3 regions of the Nonomuraea africana genome follow, and region 2 is predicted to be linked to each of the others. Evidence: predicted binding sites of a transcription regulator. Region 2 holds the regulator's gene; each other region holds the start of a gene.
What was found. Region 2 encodes LexA, which represses DNA repair genes until DNA is damaged. Its sites were predicted from a motif close to TCGAACANNTGTTCGA; they were not measured.
Positions count from the first base shown of each region.

Region 1: a site for LexA is predicted at 2,408-2,423, ahead of recA (recombinase RecA). Genes of this name have one in related genera too.
Region 3: a site for LexA is predicted at 4,157-4,172, ahead of H4W81_RS21125 (SAV_6107 family HEPN domain-containing protein). Genes of this name have one in related genera too.

Region 1 is NZ_JADBEF010000001.1:5,432,842-5,442,727, reverse strand. Features, by position in the region: gene H4W81_RS25780 (VOC family protein) at 1-335, shown strand, start outside; gene H4W81_RS25775 (hypothetical protein) at 340-534, opposite strand; gene H4W81_RS25770 (DUF3046 domain-containing protein) at 579-773, shown strand; partial or broken gene H4W81_RS25765 (AAA family ATPase) at 773-871, shown strand; gene H4W81_RS25760 (DMT family transporter) at 879-1,199, opposite strand; gene H4W81_RS25755 (DMT family transporter) at 1,212-1,565, opposite strand; gene H4W81_RS25750 (MarR family winged helix-turn-helix transcriptional regulator) at 1,620-2,045, shown strand; gene H4W81_RS25745 (hypothetical protein) at 2,028-2,297, opposite strand; gene recA (recombinase RecA) at 2,534-3,634, shown strand; gene recX (recombination regulator RecX) at 3,650-6,361, shown strand; gene H4W81_RS25730 (carbohydrate ABC transporter permease) at 6,497-7,321, opposite strand; gene H4W81_RS25725 (carbohydrate ABC transporter permease) at 7,311-8,261, opposite strand; gene H4W81_RS25720 (ABC transporter substrate-binding protein) at 8,258-9,493, opposite strand; gene H4W81_RS25715 (FAD-dependent oxidoreductase) at 9,514-9,886, opposite strand, start outside.
Region 2 is NZ_JADBEF010000001.1:796,570-806,455, forward strand. Features, by position in the region: gene leuS (leucine--tRNA ligase) at 1-245, shown strand, start outside; gene H4W81_RS03695 (DUF1697 domain-containing protein) at 452-970, shown strand; gene H4W81_RS03700 (S41 family peptidase) at 1,037-4,192, shown strand; gene H4W81_RS03705 (MalY/PatB family protein) at 4,381-5,451, opposite strand; gene lexA (transcriptional repressor LexA) at 6,187-6,894, opposite strand; gene H4W81_RS03715 (LysM peptidoglycan-binding domain-containing protein) at 7,964-8,527, shown strand; gene H4W81_RS03720 (alpha/beta fold hydrolase) at 8,733-9,542, opposite strand.
Region 3 is NZ_JADBEF010000001.1:4,474,966-4,484,851, reverse strand. Features, by position in the region: gene H4W81_RS21150 (pectate lyase family protein) at 1-141, shown strand, start outside; gene H4W81_RS21145 (glycoside hydrolase family 36 protein) at 191-1,912, opposite strand; gene H4W81_RS21140 (ROK family transcriptional regulator) at 1,925-3,097, opposite strand; gene H4W81_RS21135 (TetR/AcrR family transcriptional regulator) at 3,161-3,763, opposite strand; gene H4W81_RS47415 (ferredoxin) at 3,925-4,116, shown strand; gene H4W81_RS21125 (SAV_6107 family HEPN domain-containing protein) at 4,434-4,880, shown strand; gene H4W81_RS21120 (MerR family DNA-binding protein) at 4,964-5,371, opposite strand; gene H4W81_RS21115 (MBL fold metallo-hydrolase) at 5,455-6,237, shown strand; gene bldD (transcriptional regulator BldD) at 6,432-6,926, opposite strand; gene H4W81_RS21105 (universal stress protein) at 7,191-8,075, opposite strand; gene H4W81_RS21100 (amino acid permease) at 8,072-9,496, opposite strand; gene arcC (carbamate kinase) at 9,507-9,886, opposite strand, start outside.

The DNA.
Region 1 (9,886 bases), 4.6 Mb from region 2:
TCCTGGAGTTCCCGCTCACGGAGATCTTCGAGAACCGTGACTACAAGGGGTCCAACCACTTCTTCTTCGACATCGGCAACGGCAACCTGCTGGCCTTCTTCGACTTCCCCGGCCTCGACCTCGCGCCGTACCAGGAGGTGCTCGGCGGGCTGCACCACATCGCGATCTCCGTGGACCCCGCCACGTGGGAACGGCTGAGGGGCAAGCTCGAGATGGCCGGCGTGCCGCACCAGATCGAGAGCGGCGCCTCCATCTACTTCAGGGACCCCGACGGCGCCAGGCTGGAGCTGCTCGCCGACCATCTCGGAGAGATGTACGGCACGCGCGTGCTGTAGGCGGCTATCTCCTCGACGCCCTGCGGGTACGCGGCGTGCCCTGCCGTGGTTGCCGTTTCAGGCCCGCGTGCCGTTCGGCGCGGTCGGCCTTGTCCTTCTGTACGGCGAGGCGCAGCTGGAGGAGCAGGCTGCGGCGACGCTCCCGGTGTGTCCTGGCGGTGGCTGACGGCTTGGGAGCCGTTTTGGGGGTTTTCGCCATGAGGTTGGTCCTACCCACTCGGAAGCGGGTTCCATACTTGGGGCATGCGCCTGACCGAGTTCTGGAGACGGATGCGCGTCCACTTCGGCGATCCGTACGCCGAGTCGTGGGCCCGCGACTTCGTGATCGCCCCCCTGGGCGGACGAACCGTCGAACAGGCTCTCGCCGAGGGCGTCAGCGCGAAGGAGGTCTGGCGGGCGGTGTGCCAGGTCGAGAACGTGTCCCCTCGCCTGCGCTGATGACGTTCCACGTGGTCACGGGCGGGCCGGGGGCGGGCAAGAGCACGTTGATCGACGCGCTGGAGGCGGCGGGCTTCCGCCGTACGGAAGAGGCCGGTTTCGTGCTCAGACACCTGCGGAGAGCTTGAGCAGCACGATCCCGCCGATGATCGCGGCGAAGGAGACCAGCTTGGGGACGGTGATCCGCTCCTTGTAGATCAGCGCGCCGAGGAGCACGGTGCCGATGGAGCCGACGCCCGTCCAGACGGTGTAGCCGACGCCCACGTCGAGGGTCCTGAGCGCCAGGCTGAGGGTGAAGATCCCGCCCGCCGCCGCGAGCAGTGTGAAGACGGACGGCCACAGCCGCGTGAAGCCCTGCGTGGCGTTGGTGCCGAGCGCGAAGCCGATCTCGAAGACGATCGCGATGGAGAGATAGATCCAGGCCATGATGGTCGCTCCTCAGGCGGTGGTGGAGGGGGAGAGGCGGTCGGCCAGCTTGAGGCCGAGGACACCGCCGATGATCAACACGAAGGCCAGCACCTTCCAGGCGCTCAGCGACTCGCCGAAGATCAAAGTGCCGAACACGACGGTGCCGACCGAGCCGATGCCGGTCCAGACGGTGTAGCCGACGCCCACGTCGAGGGTCTTGAGCGCCAGGCTCAGGAAGAAGATCCCGCCGCCGGCCGCGGCCACGGTGAGCAGGGAAGGGCCGAGCCGGGTGAAGCCCTCGGTGGCGTTGGTGCCCAGGGCGAAGACGACCTCGAAGACGGCGGCGATGAGCAGATAGGACCATGCTTGAGTTCTTGTATGCACATACATATTCTGTGCATACAAATAGGATGAGTGTCAACACAGGAGGAGGAAGAGATGGCGACGCTCGACGACGACATGTGGGTCGGGGTGGTACGGCTGCACGCGAGGGTGGAGCACGAGCTGGCCGCCGCGTTGCAGCGGCACGGCCTGGGGCTGTCGGAGTACCGCGCGCTGTGCCACCTGTCGACGGCGAAGGACGGGGAGCTGCGCATGCAGGAGCTGGCCGACCTGCTCGGGCTCAACCAGAGCTCGGTCACTCGCCTGGTCGGACGGCTGGAGGCGGCCGGGCTCACCCGCCGTGACCTGTGCGCCAACGACCGCCGCGGCGTCTACACGGTGATCACCGAGGCGGGCAGGGAGCGGAAGGGCGGGGCGAGTGACCTCTACGAGCAGACGCTCACCGCGGCCCTCGACCGCGCCGCCTCGGACGGCCTCGCCGCCACGGTGACCGCGCTGCGGAGCTCATTCGTCGTCGGCTAGGGTGGCCGCGAGCGTCCGCACCGTCCCCTCGAGGTCGTCGGCCGTGCCGTGGCCGCCTGGCGACCACAGGAAGACCCACGCCGACGTCGACGGTGTGGCGAAGACGATGGTCTGCCGGCCCGTGCGCGGGTGCCAGACCCACAGCACGGGATCGTCTCCTCCGACCATGCGCCCGACGAGCCCGTGGCCGGGGAGCAGCTCGGCGAGCGCTTCCAGGTGGGTGCGCCGCTGCCCGGTGTAGGTGCTCGTCACGTCGCCGCCTCTCGACCTTTTCCTCAGGATCTCCCCAGCTCAGCGGCCCTGGCAACACGCCCGGCGTATTGTCAGGGAATGTCGTGCGACTCGGCGTGTTCGAGGCGCCATCGAACAGCCGTTCGGCTACTATGAAACTCGCCGAACCGCTTCTTGCCCGGCTCGGCGGAAAATTGTCGGTCCCACCGCGTAGCTTTCACTCGACCGACCAGACACGACCCTCCAGGGGAGTTCCCATGGCTATCAACGACCGCGAGAAGGCCCTTGAGACTGCCCTCGCACAGATCGAGCGGCAGTTCGGCAAGGGCTCCGTCATGCGCCTCGGCGATGACGTCAGGGCTCCCATCGAGGTGACCCCGACCGGCTCGATCGCGCTCGACGTCGCGCTCGGCATCGGCGGCTTCCCCAGGGGCCGCATCATCGAGGTCTACGGTCCCGAGTCCAGCGGTAAGACCACGGTCGCGCTGCACGCGGTGGCCAACGCGCAGCGGGCCGGCGGCATCGCGGCGTTCATCGACGCCGAGCACGCCCTCGACCCCGAGTACGCCAAGAAGCTCGGCGTCGACACCGACGCGCTGCTCGTCTCCCAGCCCGACACCGGTGAGCAGGCGCTCGAGATCGCCGACATGCTGATCCGCTCGGGCGCCGTCGACATCATCGTCATCGACTCGGTCGCGGCCCTGGTGCCCAAGGCTGAAATCGAGGGCGAGATGGGCGACAGCCACGTCGGCCTCCAGGCCCGCCTGATGTCCCAGGCGCTGCGCAAGGTCGCGGGTGCGCTCAACAACACCGGCACCACGGCCATCTTCATCAACCAGCTGCGCGAGAAGATCGGCGTCATGTTCGGCTCGCCCGAGACCACGACCGGTGGTAAGGCGCTGAAGTTCTACGCCTCGGTCCGTCTCGACATCCGCCGCATCGAGACGCTGAAGGACGGCACGGAGGCGGTCGGCAACCGCACCCGCGTCAAGGTCGTCAAGAACAAGATGGCGCCGCCCTTCCGCGTCGCCGACTTCGACATCCTCTACGGCGTGGGCATCTCCCGCGAGGGCGGCCTCATCGACATGGGCGTGGAGCACGGCTTCGTCCGCAAGTCCGGCGCCTGGTACACCTACGAGGGCGACCAGCTCGGCCAGGGCAAGGAGAACGCGCGTAACTTCCTGCGCAACCACCCCGACGTGGCCAACGAGATCGAGAAGAAGATCAAGGAGAAGCTGGGTGTGGGGCCGCGCGTCGACGCCCCCGCTGAGCCTCCCGCCACTCCTCCGGTCGCCGCCGCCGCGCCCTCCGGCCGCGGGTCCAAGGCCGCCGCCACCCCCAAGCCCGGTGACGTCTGATCCGGCTTTTGACGCATGAGTAAGTCGCCGGACCCTGCTCGACGCCCAACCCCCGCCGCCCCCCACAGGGACGGCGGGCCCACCGCCCCACCCACTCCCACCCCGGAGCCCAGCAACACCCGCGAGCCGCACGGCTCTCTCCGCGATGCGGAGAATCCGTCACTTCAGGATCGCTCGTCGGCTCGGAGCGCTTGGGGGACGGCCAGCGCGTCGGATGCCGACGCGCAGGAGCAGGACGGCACAGCGGTCACTGTCCGTTGGGGCCAGGACGACACGTCCGGCGACAACGGCTGGACCACGAACGACCCGGCGGCCAGGAGCAGCTGGGACATGAACGGCACGCCAGCCGACGAAGGCAGAGCCGTGCCCGACGACGACTGGAACCCGGACCGCCCGGCTTCCGGCGGGTGGAACTCCGGTGGATGGAACTCTGGCGGCTGGGGCACGGGCGGCGACGATCAGGGCGCCTGGTCCCGCATCCCCAACGGCGTCGCCGACCTCGCCCGCCCCGCCTCCCGCCGCAGGAACCGCTCGCAGTCACGGGAGCCCGAGGACGACGGCCCCATCTGGCGTTTCGAGCCCTCCCACCGCCCGCCATGGTCGGCACCAGCAGACCCGCCAGCGACTCCGACAGCCACCCGAGATCCACAACCCAGGCCCAGCGGATCCACGGACGACCCCACCCCCTCCGGTCCGACCGACCACCGCGACAGAACCGGCCACAAGGCCGACCACCGGAACCGTGCGACCAACGAATGGGGACACGAGGCCGACCACCGGGAGCGTGTGGCCACCGATCCCGGTCGCGAGGCCGACCGTCGGGAGGCTGCGACCACCGAGTCCGGACACGGAGCGGGCCAGCACGTGGCTGTCGATCCGGGATACGAGGCCGACCATAGGAAGCGTGTGGCCGTCGATCTCGGACACAACGCCGACCGCAGGGAAGGTGTGGCGGCTGATCCTGGGGCTGCGACAGACCCTCCTCGCCACGGGTCTGACCGTCTCGGGGACGAGGCTGACTCTCGCGTTTCCGACGGATCCGAACGCCTGATTGACGAGTCCGGACGCCCCATCGACGGTCGTGAGCTCCGAACTGTCGCGCCCGCGCCTGCGCCCGAGCCCGAGCATCCTGGGGCCGCGCACGACTGGGGTGCGTGGCCGGATGTCCCCCGGCGCACCACTCGTCCGAAGCGTCGGCTGCGTGAACGTGCCCCGGAGGCGGAGTGGGCCATCCCTGAGGGAGGCCTCGGCTCAGGCGATGACGGCGTCCAAGCTCACCGGTGGCTCGACTCAGGTGACGACGGCATGCCGTCCTCGTGGCTGGCATCCGGCGATGACGGCGACGTCCAAGAACACGGCTTGGCCTCTGGTGACGACGGATCAACAAGCCGTCGCCGCACGCGCCGAAACACCCGGCGCACCAACGCCTCTCCCCGAGACTCCGGTGACATCTTCCCCGCCAGGAGGGAGCGCACCCGCGGTGCCGGCGCCTTCTTCCGTGACACGAACGAGCCCACCCCAGGCGCCAGCGGCTTCGATGGCACGAACGAGCCCACCCAGAGCGTCAGAGGCTCTACCTGGCAGGGCGGCCCCTCCAGGTCTCGCCCCGACAACCCTGGAACCCATCAAGCGGACCACTCCGCCACGGACCGTTCATCCAAGGCGCGATCCTCCATGGACCGCTCGTCCAGAGGGCGCACCGCCGCGTCCCGCGGCTGGACAGGCGCCGGCCGACCGGCCGATCCCTTCGACTCGGCCGGAGAGCCTCCCGAATGGGCGCGGGACCAAACTGCTCCGAACGACAACCCCACCGCCCCCTCCCACGGCCACGACGAAACCGCCCTCACGAGGGATCCGCTCGGCAGCGGTTCGGCAAACCCCGAAGGCCACGAGGTTCACGAGGCCGACGCGGGTTCGGCGAATGGACGCTTCGTTGGTGAGTGGCTCCGTCGCGATTCGACGGATCCGGATGGCGATGAGGGTTACGTGGGTTCGGCGGGGGGTGGTTCTGGTGAGCGGCGACGCTCGGGAGGGCGGCGCGGTAGCGGGGGCGGGCGGCGAGGTTCGGCGAGGCGGCGTTCCTCGGGCTGGTCGGATGGGTCCGACGAGGGTTCGGCGACCTGGCCGGGTTCTGCGGGGAACCGGGAGTCCGCAGGGTCAGGCTCTACAGGCAACAGGGAGTCCGCGGAGTCGGGTTCCAGCGGGAACCGGGAGTCGGGGAGGTCGGGTCCTGCGGCGAATCCGGAGTCGGTCGCGAGGGCGATCTGCCTGAGGCTGCTCACCATGGCGCCCAAGACGAGGGGCCAACTCGCCGAGGCGATGCGTAAGCGAGATGTGCCGGACGAGGTCGCCGAGGCCGTACTCGATCGGTTCACGGAGTTGGGCCTGATCAACGACGAGGCGTTCGCCGAGGCCTGGGTGGATTCACGCCACCACGGGCGCGGGCTCGCCAGGCGCGCGCTGGCGGCGGAGTTGCGGCACAGGGGTGTCGACAGTGAAACGGTCAACGAGGCCGTGGAGCGGGTCGACTCCGATCAGGAGGCGGACACGGCGCGCAGGCTCGTGGAACGCAAGCTGGCTTCGACACGTGGGCTCGATCCGCAGGCCCGCACCCGCCGCCTGGCCGGGATGCTGGCGCGCAAGGGTTACGGCGCCGGGCTGGCGTATCGGGTGGTTCGCGAGGCACTGGAGAACGAGGGCGTCGAGGTGGAGGACGAGTTCCCGTAGTGCCGCGATGACCCCGGGAGACCTTGGGCGCGATTCTCGCTGTTGGTCGGCCGCCGTGTGCACCGAGGCCCATGCCTCGTTCTCCGAGTACGCCGACGACTGCCATCACCCAGGACAGGCTGCTGTGAGCGCCCGTCATCCCTTCAGGCCGGTGTGGGCCAGGCCCTCGACAAACTGCTTCTGTGCCAGGACGAAGACAACCAGCACCGGCAGCGCCGTCATGGAGGCCGCCGCGAGCTGGACGTTCCACATGGGACCGCCGTAGGCGTCGACGAACTGCGTCAGAGCCTGGGGCAAGGTGAACTTCTCCGGGCTGGAGAGGAACACGATCGGTTCAAGGTAGAGGTTCCAGCTGTGTAGGAAGGTGAAGATGGCCACGGCCCCGAGGGCGGGGCGAGCCAGCGGGAGGCCGATGCGCCGGAACGTGGCGAACCGCCCCAGGCCGTCGACGGCCGCGGCCTCTTCGAGCTCGCGGGGCAGCACAAGGAAGAACTGCCGCATGATGAAGGTGGCGAGCACGCTCGGCGCGCCCACCACCGGCACCAGGATGAGCGGCCAGTGCGTGTCGGTCAGCCCCCAGCCGTGGAAGAGCTGGAACAGCGGCACGATCGTGACCTCGCTCGGGATCAGCAGGCCGGTCAGCACGATCACGAACAGCACGTTCGAGCCGCGGAAGCGGATGCGCGCGAAGGCGTAGCCGGCCAGCGCGGAAACGGCCAGTGTGCCGAGGGTGACGGCCACCGCGATGTAGAGGCTGTTCCAGTACTGCTGCGCGAACGGCTGCAACTCGAAGACCTGTTGGTAGGCCTCCAGGGTCGGGCGACCCGGCCACAGCGACGGCGGGAAGGCGAAGACCTCGCTGACCGGCTTCAGCGAGGAGGTGGCCATCCACCAGGTCGGGAAGACGAACGGCACGCAGAGCACGCACAGCAGGCCGTACAGCAGCGTCTTACGCCTCATGGAACACCCACCTCCTGCGCATGCGCCACTGCAGCAGGGTGAGGGCGAGCACGATCACGAACAGCAGCACCGACAGCGTGGCCCCGTAGCCGAAGTGGTGGAATTGGAAGGCCTGCTGGTACAGGTAGTAGACGAGCACGGTGGTCGAGGTGCCGGGACCGCCCTGGGTGAGCACCGCGATCTGGGCGAACACCTGCAGCGACCCGGCGACCGTGATGATCGAGGTGAGCAGCACGGTGGGGCTGATCATCGGCAGCGTGATCCGCCGGAACTGGGTCCACGCCGATGCGCCGTCCAGCCGGGCCGCCTCGAAGAGCTCGCGAGGCACGCCCTGCAGGGCGGCCAGGAAGAGCACCATGTTCAGGCCGACGTTCTTGAAGACCTGTACCACGATCACCGAGACCATCGCCCACGTGCCGGTACGCAGCCAGTTGGGCCCTTCGATGCCGAAGACCTGAAGGATCGCGTTGATCCCACCGTTCTTCTGCAGCAGGAATCCCCACACGATCGTCCACGCCACGAGCGAGACGACCACCGGGGAGAAGAACAGCGTCCTGAACACCGTGGTCCCGCGCAGCCGCTGGTTCAGCAGGACGGCCAGCAGCAACGCCAGCGACAGGTTGAAGACGACCAGGCCGATCGAGAAGAACCCGGTGGCCATCAGCACCGATGGCACGTTGGGGTCGCTCAGCAACTGCTGGTAGTTCTCGGCCCCGACGAAGCTGAAGGTGTCCGCCAGGACGTTCCACTCGTTGAGGCTGTAGTAGAACACGAGCGCCAGCGGCAGGAAGACGAAGAGCAGGCTGCCGGCCAGCTGCGGCGCGATGAACAGGTACCCGAGCAGGTGGTCGCGCCGCCGGGTGGTCCACCAGCCCGCACGGCCGGTGTGCCGCGCGGTGCGGGCCAGGGACTGGGACTGGGACTGGGACTGGACCGTCATCGTTTGGCCAGCATCGGCTGGATGGCGGTGCAGACGCCGTTCATCACCGTCGCGACGTCGGCGTTCGGCTGCCACAGCTGGTCAAGCCCGGCTCGAACGGCCTGGCTGAGCTCGGCCTGCCCGGCGTGGCTGGGCTTGACGCGGCCGTCGGCGATGCCGTCGACGATGACCTCCTGGAGCTGCTCCGGCTTCAGCAGCGGGTTGCTCTTGGCCAGCGACTCGGCGGTCAGCAGCGGCTGCCGGGGCGGCGGGAAGAACTGGGCGAGCTTGGCGGAGTTGTCGGGGTTGGTGAAGAAGGACAGGAAGTCCGCGGCTGCCTGAGCGTTCTTGGACTTCTTGATCACGCCGATGCCCGCCTGCCCGATCACGCTGTACTCGCCCTTGGGACCGCTGGGCAGCGACACCAGGTCCCAGTCGAACGGACCGTCCTTGAGCAGCGACGCGCGGGAGATCTGAGTGATCGTCATTCCGGCTTCACCGGCGAAGAAGTCGGCGGTGGTGCCGGGGGCGGGCATGGCCTTGTCAGTGAAGATCGCCTTGTGCAAGAAGCTCATCGCCTCGATCATCTCGGGCTTGGTGAAGCCGCAGACCTTGCCGTCCTCGCTCCAGGCCTCGGCTCCCCATCCGCCCCAGACGGAGGCCAGGTTGTCCCAGCCCTTGTAGTCGAAGTCGCGCACGACCAGCCCGGCCTTGCCGGTCTTCTCCTGTACGGCTGACGCGATCTTGACGGCCTCGTCCCACGTCCAGCCCTTCGCGGGCACGCTCTGCCCAGCCTGCTTGAGCAGGTCGGCGTTGACGAAGACGCCGAACGGCGAGGTGGAGAACGGGTAGGCGTAGAGTGCGCCGTCCTTCTGCCACAGCCTGGTGGTGCTGGGCACGAACTCCTCGGGCTTGACCAGGTTGTCCAGGGGGGCGAGCGCGCCGGAGCTGACGAAGTCGGGTGCGCTGTTCTCAAAGATCCAGGCCAGGTCGGGGGTGTTGCCGCCGGCGATCTGGGTGGTCAGCGTGGTCGTGTAGGTTTCCACCGGCAGGGTGTCGAACTTCACCGAGACGTTTGGATGCGTCTTCTTGTACTCGGCCCCGATGTCGTTGAAAAGCTTGAGATGGGCCTCGTTGCCGGTCCAGATCGTCATCCGCAGCGAGACGGGGCTGTCCTTCGGTTCTGCGGAGGATCCGCAGGCCGCGAGGGCGAGCACACCCGCCAGCCCGAGCGCGGTCACCTTGATGCGCATGTCGTTACTCCTTGGGGGCGTTAATATCCGGAGATTTCCGGCCAGTGGAGTTCGATCCCCTGTGCTTCCAGCCGATCCTGGAAGCAAGCCAGAAGGTCTGGATCGTTCCGAACGGCCTGCGGGGGCACCGACCGGTCCAGACAGAAGGCGGCCAGCGCGCCCGCGGCCTCGCCGATGTTCCACTCGACAGGGTGCAGCCGATAGCAGCCGTTGGTGATGTGCGTGGTGCCGAGGTTCTTACCGGCCGGCAGCAGGTTCTGCACGCGGCGCGGAATGAGTGCGCCCAGCGGGATCTCGAAGGGGCTGCTCGGCACGTCGATGTAGTTGTCGCCGCCGGTCGAGGGGTGCAGGTCGATGCGGTACATGCCGATGCCGACCGAATCGTGGTAGCGG
Region 2 (9,886 bases):
GCACCGGCTCGGTCGCCCACGCGGGCTGGCCGGTCGCCGAGCCCGCGCTGCTGGTGCAGGACTCCGTGACCTGCGTGGTGCAGGTGGCGGGCAAGGTGCGCGACAGGCTGGAGGTCTCGCCCGACATCTCCGACACCGACCTGCGCGCGCTGGCGCTGGCCTCCGAGAAGGTGCGCGCGCACCTGTCCGGCGACCCGCGCAAGGTGATCGTCCGCGCGCCGAAGCTGGTCAACATCGTTCCCTAGCCGCACGTTCTTTCCTCGCCGCGCGTGCGGCGAGGCGCGGGCAGAGCGGCGGGTACGGCAAGGCGGGCTGACGGCCACCGGGGTCACTCGGTGGCCGTCCGTCTTTCACGCATCCTCCAGCAGGACTTCGGTGCCCGCCGTGACGTCGGCTCGTTCGCCGTGATACCTGACCGTAGTTGGCAGGTTCCCGGCGTAGCGTTCGAGACATGCGATACGTGGCGCTCCTGCGCGGGATCAACGTCAATCCCGGCACCCAGATCGACATGGCCGACCTGCGCGGCCTGCTCGAAGGGCTCGGCTACACCGCCGTCCGCACCCACCTGCGCAGCGGCAACGCCGTCTTCACCGCAGAACGGCAGCCAAGGGAGCAGATCGAGCAGGCCATCCGCGACAGGCTCCGCCTTCCCGTCGCGGTGATGGTGCGCACCGCCGACGAGCTGCGGGCGGTGGTCGAGCACAACCCGCTCGAGGTGCGCGAGCCGGCCAAGTTCGGGGTGGTGTTCCTGGCCGCGCCGCCCGACCGCGAGGAGCTGGAGGCGATCGACCCCGCGGCCTACGCGCCCGAGGTCATGCGGCTCGGCGAGCGGGAGCTGTACATCGACTTCCCCAACGGCCTGGCCAGGCCCAAGCTGCCGCCGCTGCTGGAGAAGAGGTCGAAGAACGCCGGCACGATGCGCAACTGGAACACCGTGACGAAGCTGCTGGAGCTGGTCGAGACCCCGTGAACGGCCGGGATTCGCGGCGAGAAAAATCTTCGGCCGCGAGGCCAGGTCCCGCATTAGTGTGCATCTGTGACAATTGGCGCTTACCTGAGGTACCCACACCTGCACGGAGACCTGATCACCTTCGTGGCCGACGACGACGTCTGGCTGGCCCCCGTAGACGGTGGCAGGGCATGGCGGTTCACCGCCGACCGCACTCCCGCCTCGTTCCCCCGCTTCTCTCCCGACGGCACCCGGCTGGCCTGGACCAGCACCAGAGAGGGCGCCCCCGAGGTCTTCGCCGCCGAGGTCGACGGACCCGAGGGCGAACGGCTCACGCACTGGGGCAACGCCGTCACGGGCGTGCGCGGCTGGACGAACGACGGCAGGGTCCTGGCGATCAGCCCGGCGGCGCAGCCCTCCCGCGACCGGATGTGGGCCTACGCCGTACCGCTCGACGGCGGGCCGGCCGAGCGCCTGCCGTACGGGTGGGTCAGCGAGGCGGCGGTCAACGAGGCCGGCGGCGTCGTTACGGTGTCGGCGATCTGGCGCGAACCCTCGCAGTGGAAGCGCTACCGGGGCGGCACCGCGGCCAAGATCTGGATCGACGCGGCCGGGTCGGGGGAGTTCACCAGGCTGTTCGCCGACAGCACCGCGCAGTACTGGTCGGCCATGTGGGTCGGCGACAGGATCGCGTTCCTGGCCGACCATGAGGGCAACGGCAACCTCTACTCGGCCCTGCCCGACGGCTCCGACCTGCGCAGGCACACCTCCCACGACGGCTTCTACGCCAGGCACGCGGCGACCGACGGCACCCGGGTGATCTACAGCCACGCGGGCGGCCTCTGGATGCTCGACTCGCTGGACGGCGAGCCGTACGAGCTGGACGTCAGGCTCGGCGGTCCGCGCCCGGCGCGGGCCAAGCGCCCCGCGCCGGGCAAGGTGAGCGACTTCGCGCCCGACGTCACGGGCCGCGCCAGCACGGTCGAGATCCGCGGCACCGCGCACTGGGTGACCCACCGCGACGGGCCCTCGGGCGTGCTGCGGGCCGAGCCGGGCGTCAGGGCCCGCCTGCCGCGCGTGCTCAGCGACGACGGTCTGGCGGTCTGGGTGAGCGACGCGACCGGCGAGGACGCGCTGGAGATCGGCAGGCCCGGCGGAGAGATCCGCACGCTCGCCGCCGGCGAGATCGGGCGGGTCCTCGATCTGGCCGCCGCCCCGGACGGCAAGCACGTCGCGCTCGCCACCCACGACGGCCGCCTGCTCGTCGTCGACACCTCCGCGGGCACCTCGTCGGGCTCGGTGAGGGAGCTCGACAGAACCGCCAACGGCGACATCAACGGCATCACCTTCTCGCCCGACTCGGCCTGGCTGGCCTGGTCGCACCCGCACCACGAGCCGTTGCGGCAGATCAAGATGGGCCGCGTCGACGGCACGTCCACCATCGACGTGACCTCGCAGCGTTTCAGCGACTACGCCCCCGTCTTCACCAAGGACGGCAAGCACCTGGCGTTCCTGTCGATCAGGACGTTCGACCCGGTCTACGACGCCCACGTGTTCGACCTGTCCTTCCCTGCGGGCGCCAAGCCGTACATCGTGCCGTTGCAGGCGACCACCTCCTCGCCGTTCGCGCCCTCCCTGGAGGGCCGCAGCTTCAACGGAGCCGAGGACTCCACCGAGGACGGCAAGGACAAGAAGGACGCCAAGCCGGTCACCGAGGTGGACGCCGAGGGGCTGCCCGCCCGCGTCGTGGCCGTACCCGTCCCCGCGGGACGGTACAGCAACCTCCGCACCGCGAAGGAGGCGCTGCTGTGGCTGCGCCACCCGCTCGCCGGCGAGCTCGGCGACGGCAACGAGCGCGAGGAGGTCGTGCTGGAGCGCTACGACCTCAAGAAGCGCGGCAGGTCCGAGCTGGCCAGGGAGGTGCGCGCCTTCGAGGTCAGCGGCGACGGCACGCGTCTGGTCACCAACGGCAAGAACGGCCTGCAGACCCGCGCGGCGGGCGAGGGCGACGAGGTCATCACCATCGACCTCGACAGGGTCCCCGTCACCATCGACCCCGTCGCCGAGTGGCGGCAGGCCTACCACGAGGCCGGCCGGCTCATGCGCGACCACTTCTGGCGCGAGGACATGAACGGCGTCGACTGGGCCGGCACGCTCGCCCGTTACGCGCCGCTGGTCGAGCGCATCGGCAGCTACTCCGAGCTGATCGACCTGCTGTGGGAGGTGCAGGGCGAGCTGGCCACCTCGCACGCCTACGCCAGGCCCAACGGCCAGGCGATCGACCCCAGGCGCCGCCAGGGCCTGCTCGGCGCGGACCTGGCCGTCCAGGACGGCGCATGGGTGATCACCCGCATCCTGCCGGGCGAGTCGTCCGACCACGCCGCCCGCTCGCCGCTGCTCGCGCCGGGCGTGGCCGTCCGCCCCGGTGACGCGATCGTCGCGGTGGGCGGCCGCCTCGTGGACCCGGTGCGCGGCCCGCAACCCCTGCTCGCCGGTACGGCCGAGCAGCCCGTCGAGCTGACCGTCCGCCCCGCCGCCGGCGGCGACACCCGCCGCGTGGTCGTCACCCCGCTGACCGACGACACCGCGCTGCGCTACCACGACTGGGTGGAGAACCGCCGCGCCTACGTCAGGCGGGCCTCCGGCGGCAGGCTCGGCTACCTGCACGTGCCCGACATGGTCGCCAACGGCTGGGCGCAGTTCCACCGAGACCTGCGCACCGAGATGCCGCAGGAGGGGCTGATCGTGGACGTCAGAGGCAACGGCGGCGGACACACCTCCGAGCTGGTGCTGGAGAAGCTGTCGCGCAAGGTGTCGGGATGGGCGATCTCGCGCGGGTACGAGCCCATGCGCTACCCGGAGGACTCACCGCGCGGGCCGATCGTCGCGGTCACCGACGAGTTCGCCGGATCCGACGGCGACATCGTCAGCGCGGGGATCAAGAACCGCGGCATCGGCCCGCTCGTCGGCACCCGGACGTGGGGCGGCGTGATCGGCATCGACGGGCGCTACCAGCTGGTCGACGGCACCGTGGTCACGCAGCCGCGCTACTCCTTCTGGCTGGAGGGCCAGGGGTGGGGCGTGGAGAACTACGGCGTCGATCCTGACATCGAGGTGGTCATCACGCCGCAGGACCGGGTGGCGGGACGCGACCCGCAGCTGGAGAAGGCGGTGGAGCTGGCGCTGGCGGCGCTGGAGGAACACCCGGCCGCGACGCCGCCCGACCTGCCTCCCGTGCCGTAGGAGAACGCGCCTCTCGTGCCCGGCCGCCGACCCGGTCACGAGAGGCGCGCATCTGATCGCCGTGCCGCCCGACTGCGAGCTGACCTGCCCGGCGGCTCCCCGGCACTCACGCCCGGCTACGCGGCGGCCGGGCCACCCGTCGCACGGCTCACGAAGGCGGACACGTCCTACGCCCACCCCGCATCGGGTCAGGTGTGGAGGTCTGTGGCGAGGGCTCTGTCCATGCGGTTCAGCACCTCCGTGAGGATGGCCTCGGAGGTGGCGAAGTTGAGGCGGACGAAGCTCTCCCCACCGGGCCCGAAGGCGGCGCCGTCGCTCACCAGGATCTTCGCCTCGCGTTCCAGGACCTCCGCCATGCCCGGACGCCCCAGGTCGAGCCAGGCCAGGTAGGTGGCCTCGGGCGGCACGTAGCCGGGGAAGCGCTCGGCGATGAGACGCCGGTTGCGGTCGAGCACGGTCATGGTCTCGCGTAGCCAGCCGTCCGCGTGCCGCCAGGCGGCGACGGTGGCCTCGACGCCGAAGACGTTGGCTCCGCCGTACAGGAAGGAGGGTTGGGCCTGGAGCGCCTCGCGCACCCACGAGGGGCCGACATGGGCCAGCGCGCAGCGGATGCCGCCCAGGTTGAAGGCCTTGGTGGCGGAGGTCAGCGTGATGGTGCGGTCGGGGAGGATCGCGGCGAACGGGATGTGCCGCCCGGGTTCGTACACGAGGTCTGCGTGCACCTCGTCGGAGATGACGATCAGATCGTGCCGCTCGGCCTGCTCGGCGAGCGCGGTGAGCTCGGCCCTCGTGAAGACCCTGCCCGTGGGGTTGTGCGGGTTGACCAGGACGAGCGCGCGGCATCCGGTCAGGTCCGCGAGGTCGGTGTGGAGGCGGCGGCCCATCTCGTCGAGCGTGCCGAGGAACGGCGGGTAGGCCGGGACCTGCATGGCCACGCCGTCGCGGGGCGTGGTGGTGAGGTGCAGGATCACCTGGAGCGCCTGGTTGAGGTCGGTGAACGAGCGCACCCATGACGGCTCCGCGGCCCAGCCGTACTTGGCCAGCATGCGCTCGGCGAACGCCTCGGCCAGGGGTCCCGCCTGTGGCTCACTGGCCCAGGCGGGGTAGCCGAGATCGCCGTGGGCACGTCGCTGGAGCGCTTCGATGATCTCGGGTGCGGTCCGGAAGTCCATGTCGGCGATCCAGCAGGCGATGACGTCCGGCCCGGCATTCGCCCACTTCAGCCCGTCTTTGACGGGCCTAAGGGTGATTTCGTCCACCTGACCAGAGTCACCTAAGACGCACGATTTATCCGGTACGCCACCGGGCCCCCAAGCCCTGAAGCCACGAGAACCCACCAGTACGGGTTCGGGTCGTACGGCCTCGGGCTCGAGCGGCCTCGGGCGCGAGCGGGTGGCACCTTCGCTCCGTGCGCTGATCCCCGAAGTAGCTTTCAGCAATCGGCTAGGTGCTGGGCGGCCCGCCTCCCGAGGGGCGAAGCAGCTCCACTGCGGCCAGGTTCCACGCCACAGGGCAGAGGCACGCTTATGCGACGCGTCATGGGCCGCCCGATCGACCGCCCCCGCCGGAGGATCGATCGAGCGACCCAAGCCCACGTTGCAGCCCAGGAACATGCACCTCAGGCGGCAGCACTTCATCAGAGCAATCGAGAGGAGCACGTCCACCTCGCGGTCCAAGGCGTTGTACGACACACCACCGACGCTTCGACCGGTCGCCCTTGGCGGAGAGTCGGTCGTTTCGAGCCCACGCCACCTCGCGCCCCGAGGTAGCGTGGGGCTTTCACGTCGCCGACCTTGTGCGGCATGCGTCATGGACCACTCGGCCAGCGGCGAGGGCCCGATCGAGCGGTGGGGAGCCGGTCGTTTCGAGCCCATGCCACCTCGCGCCCCGAGGAAGCGTGTGGCATTGACGTCGCCGACCTTGTGTGGGCGTGCGCCACGGGACGCTCGACCAGCCCCACGCGAGGGCCGATCGAGCGGTGGAGAGCCCTGAGGCTAGAGGCGGCGGAGGACCGCGACGACCTTGCCCAGGACGCTGGCCTCGTCGCCCGGGATCGGGTCGTAGTTGGAGTTGTGCGGGACCAGCCAGACATGGCCGTCCTTGCGCTTGAACGTCTTCACCGTGGCCTCGCCATCGATCATGGCTGCCACGATGTCGCCGCTCTCCGCGACCGGCTGCTGCCGTACGACCACCCAGTCGCCGTCGGCGATGGCCGCCTCGATCATCGAGTCACCGCTGACCTGGAGCAGGAAGAGCGTGCCCTCGCCGACGAGCTGCTTGGGCAGCGCGAAGACGTCCTCGACGCTCTCCTCGGCCAAGATCGGACCACCGGCGGCGATGCGCCCGACCAGTGGCACGTACGCCGCGGTCGGCCTGCTCACCGGAGCTTCGTCCTCGCTGCCGTCGGGGTCCACCCACAGCACGGGCTCGCCCGGCAGCCTGACCTCAAGCGCGCGGGGCCGGTGTGGATCACGCCTCAGATAGCCCTTGCGCTGCAACGCCGTCAGCTGGTGCGACACGCTGGACGTGCTCGTCAGCTGCACCGCCTCGCCGATCTCGCGCATGGACGGCGGGTAGCCCCGCTGCTGCACCGAGTCGCGGATCACCTCAAGGATCTTGCGTTGCCTGGGCGTCAGGCCCAGGGAGTCGCGACGCCGGACCGCAAGGTCGCTGACGCCGTTGTCGTCACTCCGCTCGCTCATGCTCTCCTCCTCGCCCGGCGGCCCGCCTCACCGGCGCGCCTTCCGGTCCGTGGTCTTCATGTCGCACACAGCGACCGTACCTCCGATTGAGATCAACTTCAAACAATTGTTCGAGTCTTCCTCGAAATCATCGGTGACGTGGTGTACAACATCGTACGGGAGTTCGATCGACACCGTGTTCGATTCGCTGATCTTTATTCGGCCTTTTCCTTGGGTCGACGGTGGCGGGAGGTCATCAGTGCGGGCGACCACAACCACGGATACAACCAGCCAAGACAGCCAACTGACCCTGATCGCCGACATCACGAGAGAGGAGCGCCGCCGCGCTCCCGTGGGCGCGCGCCGCCTCCGCCTCGTGCCCCCACCCCGCCCATCCGCCGGTACGGCCGGCGGTCCACCCCCGGAGAGCGACCGCCAGGCGATCTCCCAAGGCCAGGTCCGCGGCGACCCGGCCCACCCTGCCGACAAGGCGCTGAACGGGCAGGCGTCACCCGTGGGGCCGGTTCCGAGGCCATCGACAGGAGGGGCGGGTCGGCCTGGGGGAGGTCGCGGGGAGAGTGAAGTGGCGGGTCTGTACGGGCGTCAAGTGAGAGAGGCGGGGCCGTACGAGCGAAACCGCGGTGAGGGAGCAGTGGCGGCGGGGTCGTACCGAGGGGGTCGCCGGGCAAGGGATGCGGCGGGATCGTACGGGGGAGCGCGACAGGCGAGTGAGGCGACGGGGCTGCCAGAGGGCGGCCAGCGGACAAGGAGAGCGGCGGGGCTGTCCGGGGGCGGCGGCGGGGAGGGCGAAGCGGTGGGGTCGTACGGCGGAGCACGCGGAGAGAGGGGAGCGGCCGCGCCGTACGGGAGAGGCCCCCGGGTGGGGGGAGTGGCGGAGCCGGATCGGCGGGGGCGTCGTTCTGAGGCTCGAAGGGGTGGCGAGGGGCGCGGTGAGGAGCGCCGGGTAACGGGGACACGCCGGTCGGGGGACAGGCGGTTGCGGGTTCTTCAGGGCGGCGCGGCACAGGAGCCGGTTCAGCCTCGACGAGAGCCTCGCGCGGGGGAGCGAACGGGAGAACCGGGGGCAGCGATGAACACGCCACGAGGAACCGCGGAGAGGCGAGGCGGCGAGCCGACGCGCTGGCTGAGCGGCGTTGAGGCGACGGGCGGCCGGGCGGTCCATACGAGAGCCGGCGGCGGGCGGGGTCCGCGGCTGGGTGTGCTGCGGGGACGGCGCCTGTTCGGCAGGCGGAGGAAGGCGGTGCGGGCGGCACCGGGGCGGACCGCCCCCCGGGTACGGCTGGCGGCGGTGCCCGGTCCACGAGGCGAGGCGGTTCGGCGGCGTCCGATGCGGTTGACCAGGCGGGGGCGGGTCGTGGTGGTGGGGTTGTTCGCGGTGCTGTCGCTGGGCGGGTTCGTGCTCGGTGCCAAGGCGACCAGCTGGGCGATCGCGCAGGAGTCGAGCGGCTTGGGGCACGAGGGGCTGCCCTGGGTGATCGTGGAGAAGGGCGACACGCTGTGGAGCATCGCCGCCGCGGTGTCCCCTGGGGACGACCCGGCTGCGACTGCCGGGGAGATCATGCGTCTCAACGGGCTGAGCAGTTCGCTGATCCGTCCAGGCGGTCGCTTGTACCTTCCGGATCGCACGCCCTGACACCTGTCCAGCCGCGGGTACCGGTCAGTACTGCCGGTCACCGTGGGCTTCGAGGGGCCCGGGCTTCGAGGGACCCTGAGTTTCGAGGAACCCTGGGCTTCTTGGGACCCCCGTGCGCACTGCCTCCGTCATGCCTACCAGTCCCCTTTTGGGGACCTTGCGCACAGCTGAGCACGTTGGGCCTGTTTCCAACGGCCGAGTGTCCTCAGCCGCGCCTGTCGACCTCTCGCCAGAAGGCGTCGACGCGGGCGTTGAACTCGTCCGGGACCTCCTGGAAGGGCTGGTGGGCCTCCCCCGGCAGCACCTCGAACGCGGCGCCCGAGACTCCTTCCGCGACCTCGCGTCCCAGACGCGGAGGGGTCGCCCTGTCTATCTCACCGGCCAGGACGAGTGTCGGTACGGCGATCTCCGGCAGGCGGTCGAGTGTCTCGTGCGTCGCGAACGCCTCGAGTTGGCGTTGGAAGGCCTCGACGGACTGCTGATGCGGGAAGGCCAGCGCCTCCTCGATCATCCGCTCCACGGTGCCGTCGGCATGGGCGCGCGGCGTGTAGACCCACAGGAAGAACGCCTCCAGCATGGCCCGAGGGCTCGGGGCGGCCGCCACCATCCAGTGCCAGAAGCCGGTCATGGTGCGGAAGTAGGCGTCGGGGCGGGCGAAGGTGCTCATGAGGACCAGGCTGCGAACCAGTTCGGGATGGCGCAGCGCCAACTCCTGCGCGATGACGCTGCCGCCCGAGAAACCCGCCACGTGGGCGGCCGGGACATCGAGCGCGCGCAGCAGCGCGGCGGCGTCGTCGGCCATCAGGGGCACCGACAGCGGCCCCTGGGGCAGCGGCGTGCGTCCCGCCCCGCGGTTGTCGAAGGCGATGAGCCGGTAGCGGTCGGCCAACCCGTCGAGCTGGGCCTGCCACGCCTCGGCTGGATCGCTCAGCCCGGCGATCAGGAGGACGTCGGGCCCCCGGCCGCGGTGCTCGACCCACATCCGGGTCCCGTTGACATCGATTGCTTCGCCCACGGTCTGCCTCCTCGGCGTGGCCCCGAACACCGCTCGCCCACGGCCCGGACCGGCGGGCCCCGCCGTCTGTCTTCAGGCTCTCACCTGGACGAACACTAGCATTCGCGGGTCAGGCGCTCTCGACGGCCCTGGTGAACATCGCCTCGTCGACGGCCGCCTCCGCCTTCCCCCGGTCAAGGTCGGCCAGCTCGGCGTCCCGCGTCCCGGTGCCGCGGCAGAGGAAGGCGGTTTTCTCCCGAACGTGACCCCAGCCGCCAGGTAGCGAGCGGTTGGCTTGTCGTTCCGGCGCTTTTGCTCGGTGGGGAGTCGGGCGACGGCGGCGCTCATCGGTCGGCGTCGTCGTC
Region 3 (9,886 bases), 3.7 Mb from region 2:
GGCTGCAGGGGCACGATCACCGGCGACGGCCCCTTCAGGCAGCCCGAGGGATACATCGAGGGCGCCAACCGGCCGGGGCTGGCCATTCCCTCGCTCTACGAGGCGCAACTCCTCGACCGGCGGCGCTCCGGCGGTTTCTGAGAACTCCCGGCTCCGGCGCGCTTCGCCGCCGGAGCCGGGCCTTCGACGGCTACACCCGAACCCTCAACAAGCCGCCGGTCGGGACCGTGACGGCGCAGGGCAGCGTCACCTCGGCCGCGCTCACGGGCCGGCCCGCGCAGTCGGCCACCGTGGCGGTCGCGCGCCCCTCGCCGGTCAGCACCACCTGGTCGCAGTCGTCGGCGTTGGCCACCAGGAGCGTCCCCTCGGCGGGCACGGCCACCGGCATCGGCGCGTACCTGCCCACGATCGTGACCCCGCCTGCGCTCGCCCGCACCTGCGGATAGACCAGGTCGGGCCTGGACGGCTCGAACAGCCCGCCCTGCAGGACCTCGGCGTGCTCCTTCACGAACGACAGCCAGAACCTGAGCACCTCGGTCTGCCCGGGCGTCTGCGCGGCCAGGTCCACCGAGATCTGCGGCACCGCGAACAGCACGTTGATCAGCTGCGCCGCGATCCGCGCGGGACTCTCCGACGGGTGCCACATCATCATGTCCGCGTGGACGGCCAGCGGGCCCGCGATCAGCCGCAGGTCCACCGTCCGCTGGCGGTTGTGCGCGGGGCTGAGCGGGCAGTCCGAGGCCCGGATCATGGTCGCGTACGGCCACAGCCCAGGACTCGTGTACGGCTGGCGCAGCTCCACCAGCGACCCCTCCGGCAGCCTGGCGCCGAGCTGGGCCATCAGGCGGCGCACGCCCTCGGTGACCGACGCGCAGTCGGCCTCGGGGCCCGGCTCGGGCGGGTTCTCGACCGCGAACTGGTCGATGAAGTCGATCTTCAGCCCGTCCGTGCCCCACTCCTCGACGGCTCTGGCCAGCCGGTCGGACAGCAGGTCGCGGACGAACGGGTAGCGCGGGTCGACGATGGCCGCGTTCATGTGCTCCTTGAAGGTCAGCGTGTAGGGACGCACCCGCTCCCACAGCGCGGTGTGCCGCCCGACGAAGGGCAGGGCGTACCAGAGCAGGTAGGCCATGCCGTGCTCGCGCACCCGCGCCACGTGCTCGGCGACGCGGGGGATCGCCGGATCCCACTCGCCGACGTAGCCGTAGCCGCGTCCCCTGTCGTCGCTGTGCCAGCCGTCGTCGACGATGATGGCCTCGCAGCCCAGCGCGGCCGACAGCGCGGCCTGCCGTTCGACGGACTCGGCGGTGACGTGCTGCTGCATCGCGTACCAGGTGGAGTAGGCGGGCATCCGCGCGGCTCGGGGCACCTGCCCCGGGGTGCCCCACCACGCGGCCACGTCGGCCAGCGTCCGCGCGAAGTGCCGGCGGCTGAGGTCGAGGCGCAGCGCGAGCCCGGTCTCGGGGGCGGCCTCGTGCTCCACCCAGAACCCGAACTCGCCGGTCTCCTCCACCACCCCCGTACGCGTCTGGACCGGCCTGACCACCTCGCCGACCGCGAACGTGCACACCGCCACGTCTCCCGCGCCGATCAGGCAGCCGACGGGCGCGCCCTTCTCCAGGGAGGCGGTGCGCGGCTTGCGCCAGAAGGGCGGCAGCCCTCGGTGCTCGTTGCTGTCGTGCGTCCAGTAGGCCGTCACGTCCACGCAGGGCAGCCGCCAGGCGATCCTGACCACTCCTGGTGCTGCGGGCCGTACCAGGAGCTCCAGGACGCCCTGGGGGCTTTCTGTGACATTCCAGGCGAGCGGGGAGGAAGAGGTGGCTTCGAGAACGAGCCGTCCCGCCGGGATCTCCGTGGTGCGCAGGCCGCCGTCGGCCTGGTCGTGGGGCTGCCAGATCTGGGTGGTCGTCAACGGGGGTCCTCTCTAGAGCGTGAAGAGCGTCTGGATGGCCACCGCGGCGGCCCCCCTGGCCCACTGCTCGAAGGGCCTGGGCCGCAGAATCAGCCGGCAGTCGGCGGCCGCGCCGAAGGCCTGACCGGCGAAGGCCGACGTGATCGCCTCCTCGAACAGGCCGTAGGAGGCCAGCCCCGCCACGTCGCCGGTCACGATGATCCGCTCGGGGCCGACCAGGTTGGCCATCGCCGCCATCGCCAGGCCGATCGCGTGGCCCGCCCTGGCGAAGACGGCCATGACGGCCTCGTCGCCCGCGTGCGCGGCCGCGATCGCCCCGTCGATGGTCAGCGCGGGGTCGCCCGTGGCGGCGCGGGCGGCTCTGAGGATGGGCGCGGTCCCCGCGACGGCCTCCACGCACCCGCGCCCGCCGCAGTGGCAGGCCGGGCCCTCGCCGTTGACCGGGATGTGGCCGATCTCGCCGGCCACCCCGTGGGAGCCCGCGACCACCTCGTTGTTGACCACGAGCCCGCAGCCGATCCCGACCCCCAGGGTGACCAGCGCGAACGACGGGGCCCCGATGCCCTCGCCGAACCACTGCTCGGCCACGGTGAGCGCCTTGACGTCGTTCTCGACCGTCACGCTCAGCCCCGTCGCCCGCGCGACCAGCCTGGCCAGCGGGACCTGCCGCCACGACAGGAAGGGGGAGTAGCGCACGTCGCCCGCGGCCCTGTCGACGTCACCGGAGACGGCCAGGCCGAGAGAGTGGCAGCGCTGGCCGTAGGCGGGGGAGGCGGCGAGCAGGTCGGCGACGAGGGCGGCGATGTCGGCCACCACGCTCTCCACCGCGAAGTCGGTCAGCGGCCTGCGCGCCGAGGTCAGCACCTGCGCCCGCAGGTCGGTGACCACGCCGATCAGCTCGTCCCCGGTGATCTTCACCCCGCCGAAGAACTCCCTGTCCGGCCTGATCGCCAGCGGGCTGGCCGGACGTCCGGCTCCCGGCCCCGAGCGCTCGGTGGCCTCGAGCTCCTCGAGGTAGCCCGCCTCGATGAACGGCCGCGCGGCCTTGGTGACCGCGGCGGACGACAACCCCGTACGGCGGGCGATCTCCACCCTGGACACCGGGCCCTGCGTCAGGACCATGGTGAAGACGGTGGCGGCGGCGGGGCTGGTGAGCGGTTCGGGACGGCGCTCAGGGGCAAGCATGAGCGCATCCTACCAGTAATTAACTTCGTCAAGAATTGAATTGTGCCCTGGTCGACCGGGCTGTCAGCTCCGGATGCCGAGCGAGTCGAGGCCGTTCGCGGCGATCTCGATCGCCCGGCGCGCGGCCGTCCAGGCGGCCTCGCGATCCTCGCCCCTCGACAGGGTCATGACGGCCGCCAGCTTCGCCGCGCCCACCATGGAACCCACGGCGGCCGCCGCCGCCACGGGGTCGAGTTCGTCGGGGTAGGCCGCGCACAGCGCCTCCGCCAGCCGTCGCTGGCTGTCGAACAGCAGATGGAGCGCCCTGGCCTGGAGCGCGGGCACGGCCGTGATCAGGTGGAAGCGCTCGGCGGCGAGGTCGTCCTCCCACTTCGCGCCCGCCTCCACCGCCCTGGCCAGCAGCGCGGTCACCGACTCTCCCGGCAGCCGCCGGCCGGCGATGGCGAGGGTCTCGCTCAGGCGCTCCTCGGTGTCGAAGAAGACCACGTCCTCCTTGCCCGCGAAGTAGCTGAAGAACGTCCGAGTCGAGACCTCCGCCGAGGCGGCGATCTCGGCCAGCGTGGTCTGCTCGTAGCCCTTCTGCGCGAAGAGCCGCATCGCGCCGGTGACGAGCGCACGCCTGGTGCGGGCCTTCTTACGCGCTCGAAGTCCCGTGTCGTCCTTCATGGAACCAAAATACTGCACTGATTGAGATTTTGCATCTGATGATGTTTCATGGAAGGAGTGGATCTCACGAAGGAGTGCGGCATGACCTATCCGATAAGCCGTCAGCGCAGGTTCGACGCGGACATGAGCATCTACGGCGTCCACAGCCTGCGGGTGACGTGGTGAGGGTCACGGCCGACACGGGGGTGTGCATAGGGGCGGGCATGTGCGCGCTGACCGCGCCCGCCGTCTTCGACCAGAGCGAGGAGGAGGGCCTGGTCGTGGTGCTCACGGCCGAGGTGCCGGCCGGTCAGGAGCAGGCCGTCAGGCGGGCCGTCACCCTCTGCCCCTCGGGCGCCCTGGCGGCCCATTGATCGAACCTGTGTTCGCGGAATCGGTTGACATCCACGGTCATCGAAATTATGTTCGATGACAAGACGTGAGGCTCGCGGCTCACGTCGAAGGACCTGGTCGCGGGCGTCGCCACCCCCATGCGGGGCCCGCGGTCGGGTCCCCCGGGCGAAGGGCGCGTCCTCGTCGTCGGCGGAGACGAGTGGGCGCGCCCTGGCCGGACGGGGAGAGGGGAAGCTCCTCGTCCGGCCGCCCGGCGGAAATGTCGGTGGGGTCTGCGAATGTTGGCTCCACCGGCGGAAACGCCGGGAGCCGCCAAGACCCCTCAAAGGAGGCTGGCATGACGACACGGCTCAGCGACACGCACGGGCCCCGACTGTCGCCCGCGGTCAGGGCACACCTCACCGATTCACGCAGCTGCCTGGCCGAGGCCGCGACGGCCCGCACTCCTGCGTCCCGATACGTGGCCGCCCATCTCGCGGCACTGCGCGCGGCGGCGGCGATCCTGGCCGCCCGTCCCCGCCCGATGGAGGGCCGCAGGCGTCGCCTGCGCAGCGCGTGGGAGCTGCTGCCCGAGGCGGAGCCGAGGCTCGCCGACTGGGCGGGTTACTTCTCGATCAGCGCCGCCAAGCGTGCCGCCGCGGAGGCCGGCATGGTGCGCGGCGTGACCCTCGCCGACGCCGACGAGCTGCTGGCGGAGGCCGAGACGTTCGTCTCCACGGTCGAGGAGATCCTCGGCGTCCCCGGCCAGCCCGTCCTCCCCGTCGACGTCCCCCTCGCCGGCTGACCTGTGAGCCGCCCCCGTCGCGGCTCACGGTCCGCCCAACGCCCGGGCGTCAACACCCCCGTCGACACCCGCCGGCGCGCGTCTCAGGTCGTGGGCGGGGTGGTGCTCGCCGGGTCGCCGCGCACCAGGTCTCGGAAGGCGGGGCAGTCGACGAGTGGGTCGTGGGCGCACGATGCCGCATGGCGCAGGCTGTCGCGCATGCGGGTGAGCTGGGCGATGCGCCCGTCGAGCTCGTCGGCCTTCTGCGCGACGCGCTCGCGCAGCGTCTCGTCGGACGGCTTGGCGTGCAGCAGGGCGGCGATCTCGGTCAGGGTGAACCCGGCGCTGCGCGCGCACGCGATCAACGCCAACCGGCTGAGCGTCTCGGGCTCGTAGGCCCGCCTGAGACCGTTGCGCCCGACGGCGCTGATCAGCCCCTTGCGTTCGTAGAAGCGCAGTGCGGAGGCGGCGAGCCCCGACCGCTGGGCCACCTCACCGATGTCGAGCAGCATTCACGAGCTCCCTTGACTTGAACCGCGCTTCAAGTCGCAGTCTAGGGCGCATGACGACAGTTCACCATCTGAACCTGGGGTCCATGCGCACCATCGACCCCACCTACGACGGTCTCGAGTCCGCGGCGGCGGTCTGCCACGCGCTGCTGGTCGAGACCGACGCGCACGGCCTGGTGCTGGTGGAGACCGGGCTGGGCCACGACTCCGTCGACAGGCCTGGAGAGGTCCTCGACCCCGAGTGGGTGGAGCTGGTCTCGCCGCGGCTCGACAGGGCCGAGACCGCGCTCAGCCGGCTCGCCCGGCTGGGGCACGACCCCGCCGATGTGCGGCACATCGTGCTGACCCACCTCGACGTCGACCACGCGGGAGGGCTGCCCGACTTCCCGCGGGCGCAGGTGCACGTCATGGCGGCGGAGTACGAGGCGGCGATGGCCGAGGGGCCCAGCCGCCGCTACCGTCCCGCGCACTGGGCGCACGGGCCGCTCTGGGAGACGTACGGCGCGGGCGAGGGGGAGGAGTGGTACGGCTTCGCGGGAGTCCAGGCGCTGCGCGGGCTGCCGGAGGACGTGCTGCTGGTGCCGCTGGGCGGGCACACCGCCGGGCACGCGGCGGTCGCCGTACGGGAGGGGCAGGGATGGTTGCTGCACGCGGGGGACGCCTACTTCTACCACCGCGAGCTGGAGCCAGGCAGCCCCGAGTCGCACCCGCTGCTGGACGTCGTGCAGCTGGACTCGCAGGTGGACGCCAGGCTGCGGATCGAGAACCAGGGCAGGCTGCGGGAGCTGGCACGTGAGCACGGGGCCGAGGTGAGCGTCTTCTCCGCCCACGACCCATGGGAGTTCGCCCGCTACCAGCCCCAGGCCTGACCGAGACCTGAGCGAAGGGAGAGCCGGAGATCGGAGGGCGGAGGAAGGAGCGGCGGGAGAAGGGAGCGGCGGGAGCGGCGTGGTGGGAGGGGTGCACGCGGAGGGTGGGGCGGCGCGGCCGGGGAGCGGTAGTGGAAACGGCGAAGGGGCGCTCCGGAGTTCGGAGGCGCCCCTTCGTGCGAGCGTGCGAGGGGTTAGAAAGACTCGACGGCGCGGCGGGCCTCCGCGTCGAGTACGCCCCAGCTGATCAGCTCCTCCGTCAGTTCACTGGGCGACTTGTCATAAATGACGGCAAGCGAGCGCAGGTCCTCCTGGCGGATGGACAGCACCTTGCCGTTGTAGTCGCCACGCTGGCTCTGGATGGTGGCCGCGTAACGCGCCAGCGCGCCCGCCTTCTCCTTGGGCAGCGTCGCCAGGCGCTCCAGGTCGATCACAAGCTTCGGCGTCGGCCCGAGCGGGCTGGGCGCCGCGCCGCCGGGCAGCAGCTCGGAGACCGGCACACCGTAGAAGTCGGCAAGCTCGGCAAGCTTCTGCACCGTGACCGCACGGTCGCCGCGCTCGTAGGAACCCACGACGACGGCCTTCCAGCGTCCCCGCGACTTCTCTTCGACTCCGTGCAGGGACAGGCCCTGCTGGGTGCGGATGGCGCGGAGTCGTGCACCCAGCGACTTGGCGTACTCAGACGGCATCGTGTGGCCCCCCGGCTCGTATGTACAGCTCTCAGTAGATTGTGCTCCCTTGCGGCTATTGCCTGAACCACCGGGGGGTGGACGCCCATGCGGGCACCTTCGGTAGCCATGGCACTGGGGTTTTACCCCAGAACGCCGCGAGGTGTGGTTACGGACAGTGACGGTAAAGCGGTGGGGGCCGAAGGTCAAGCTGATTGGAAAAAAGATGCCGAATCCGGTCCGGGAGGGTGCGCCTCAAACGTCACTGTTGTCCCCTGGATAACACTACTTCGTCAGTGTTTGCCGAGAGCCGAAAGGCTGACGGGTGAGCACGAGCACCGGACGCGGCGCCGCCCGTATGATCTTGACCGATGTGTCCCCCAGGAAGACCCTCCGCAGCGGTCCCGACTCGCTGGAGGCCAGGATGATCAGCTCGCCCTGCCGCCATTCGGTCCCTCCCATCGCGGTCGTGACGTTGCCGCCCTCGAGCGTCTCCACCTCGACCTCGCGCCGTTGGCCCTCGGCGGCCCGTTCGAGGTCGGTGGCGGCCTGCGCGCGCAGGTCCTCGAGCATCTGCTGCTCGATCTTCGCCCGTCCCGCGCCCACCACCAGCGTGACCAGACGCAGCGGCACGTCCAGCGTGGCGGCCAGGGCGACCGCGAGGCTGAGCGCGGAGTCGCAGCCAGGCCCTCGCCGGTAGGCGACGGTCAGCCTGTCGATGCCCGTGGGCGGGTCCTCGGCGTACCCCTTGGGCGCCAGCAGCACCGGCGCGGGTGAGGCGTGCAGCAGCTGGTCGGCCGTGCTGCCCAACGAGATGTGTCCCTTCGACCCGCGCGGGCCCGAGCCGATCACCACGACGTCGACGTCGGAGGTGCGAGCCAGCTCCACGAGGCCGCGTCCGCTGCCCCTGTTGAAGCGGGTGATGTAGTCCGCGTCCTCGCCCGCCACCTGGCGGGCCTGGTCGAACCCCGTCGTCGCCTGCTCCTTGAGATAGGCCCGCCAGGCGCTCTCGTCGGCCCTGCCAGGGCCGGGCGAGGGCCACGGCGGCGGCTGGACGGTCGCCACGGTCATCCGCGCCCCCGTCTGTCCCGCCAGCAGGACGGCCAGGGCCAGCCCGTCGTGGCCACGGGAGTCCGGCAGGAAACCGGCGAGGACATGCTCGATCTTCACCGGACGATCCCTTCGTTGAGGCGTGAGTGGCCGTAGCCGTACAGGAAGTAGGCCACCAGGCCGGCGGCGGTCCACAGCAGGAAGGCCACCCAGGTGGCCCAGGCCAGCTCGTACATGAGGAGCAGGCAGAAGATCACGCCGAGGACCGGCGTGACGGGGAAGAGCGGCGTGCGGAAGGTGCGCGGCAGGTCGGGCCTGGTACGGCGGAGCACGAGCACCCCGATGTTGACGATGGTGAAGGCGAACAGTGTGCCGATGCTGGTGGCCTCGGCGAGCTGGCCGAGCCGCACGAGCCCGGCCAGCACGGCGACGAACACGCACACGATGAGCGTGTTGGCGACCGGCACCTGGCGGCGCGGGCTGACCCGCTGGAAGACCTTGGGGATCAGCCCGTCGCGCGACATCGCGAACAGGATGCGGGTCTGGCCGTACAGGACGGTGATGACCACGCTGGCGATCGCGATGACCGCGCCGAAGGAGACGATGAGCCCCGGCCAGGTGGCGCCGGTGGCCAGGTCGACGATGAGCGCCAGGCTGGCCTCGGTGGAGTCGGGGTCGAAGTCGGTCCACGGCATGGCGCCGATGGCCGTCAGCGCGACCAGGACGTAGATCACCGTGACGATGAGGAGCGAGAAGATGATCGCCAGCGGCAGGTCTCGCCTGGGGTTCTTCGCCTCCTCGCCCGCCGTGGACGCGGCGTCGAAGCCGATGTAGGAGAAGAAGACCTGGGCCGCGGCGGCGGTGATCCCCGCGGCGCCCATGGGCGCGAAGGTGGCGAAGTTGCCCGACTGGAAGGCGGTGAAAGCCACCACGCAGAAGAAGGCGAGCACCGCGACCTTGATCAGCACGAAGATCGAGTTGGCCTTTGCCGACTCGGAGGCGCCGCGCAGCAGCAGCCAGGTGGCGAGCACCACGATCAGGATGGCGGTGACGTTGACCACGCCGCCCTGGTCGCCGGGCGAGTGGGTGATCGACGCCGGCAGCGTCCAGCCGAAGGCGCCCAGCAGGAACGTGTTGAGGTACTCGCCCCAGCCCACGGCGACGGCCGCCACCGAGACCGCGTACTCCAGCATGAGGCACCACCCGCACACCCACGCCACGATCTCGCCGAGCGTCGCGTAGGCGTAGGAGTAGGACGAGCCGGACACCGGGATGGTCCCCGCCAGCTCGGCGTAGGACAGCGCGGAGAACAACGCGGTGATGGCGGCCAGGACGAAGGCCAGCACCACCGCGGGCCCAGCCTTCGGCACGGCCTGGCCGAGGATGACGAAGATCCCCGTGCCCAGCGTGGCGCCGACGCTGAACAGCGTCAGCTGCCACAGGGACATGGTGCGGCGCAGTTCGCCGCCCTCTCCGTGCCCGCCCTCGGCCACGATCTGGTCGGTGGGCTTGGTGCGGAACAACCGCTCGACGAGCGCCACGCGAGCCTCCTTACAGGGTGCTGGACAGCGGCCAGGTGGCGTTCGGCGTGATGATCGTCCCCGCCGTGCCCTCCAGGATCGCCATGGCCTGGTCGAGCTTGCCGATCGCGGCCATGTCACCGGTCGTCTCGACGAACCTGCAGACCGCCTCCACCTTCGGTCCCATGGAGCCCGCGGGGAAGTCGATGGCGCGCAGCTCGTGCGGCGTGGTGTGGGTGATCTCGCTCTGCCGGGGCGTGCCGAAGTCGCGCATGACGCGCGGGACGTCGGTCAGGATCAGGAACGCGTCGCACTCCAGCGACTCGGCCAGCAGCGACCCGGTCAGGTCCTTGTCGATGACGGCCTCCACGCCCGACAGCCGGCCGTTCTGGTCGCGGATGACGGGGATGC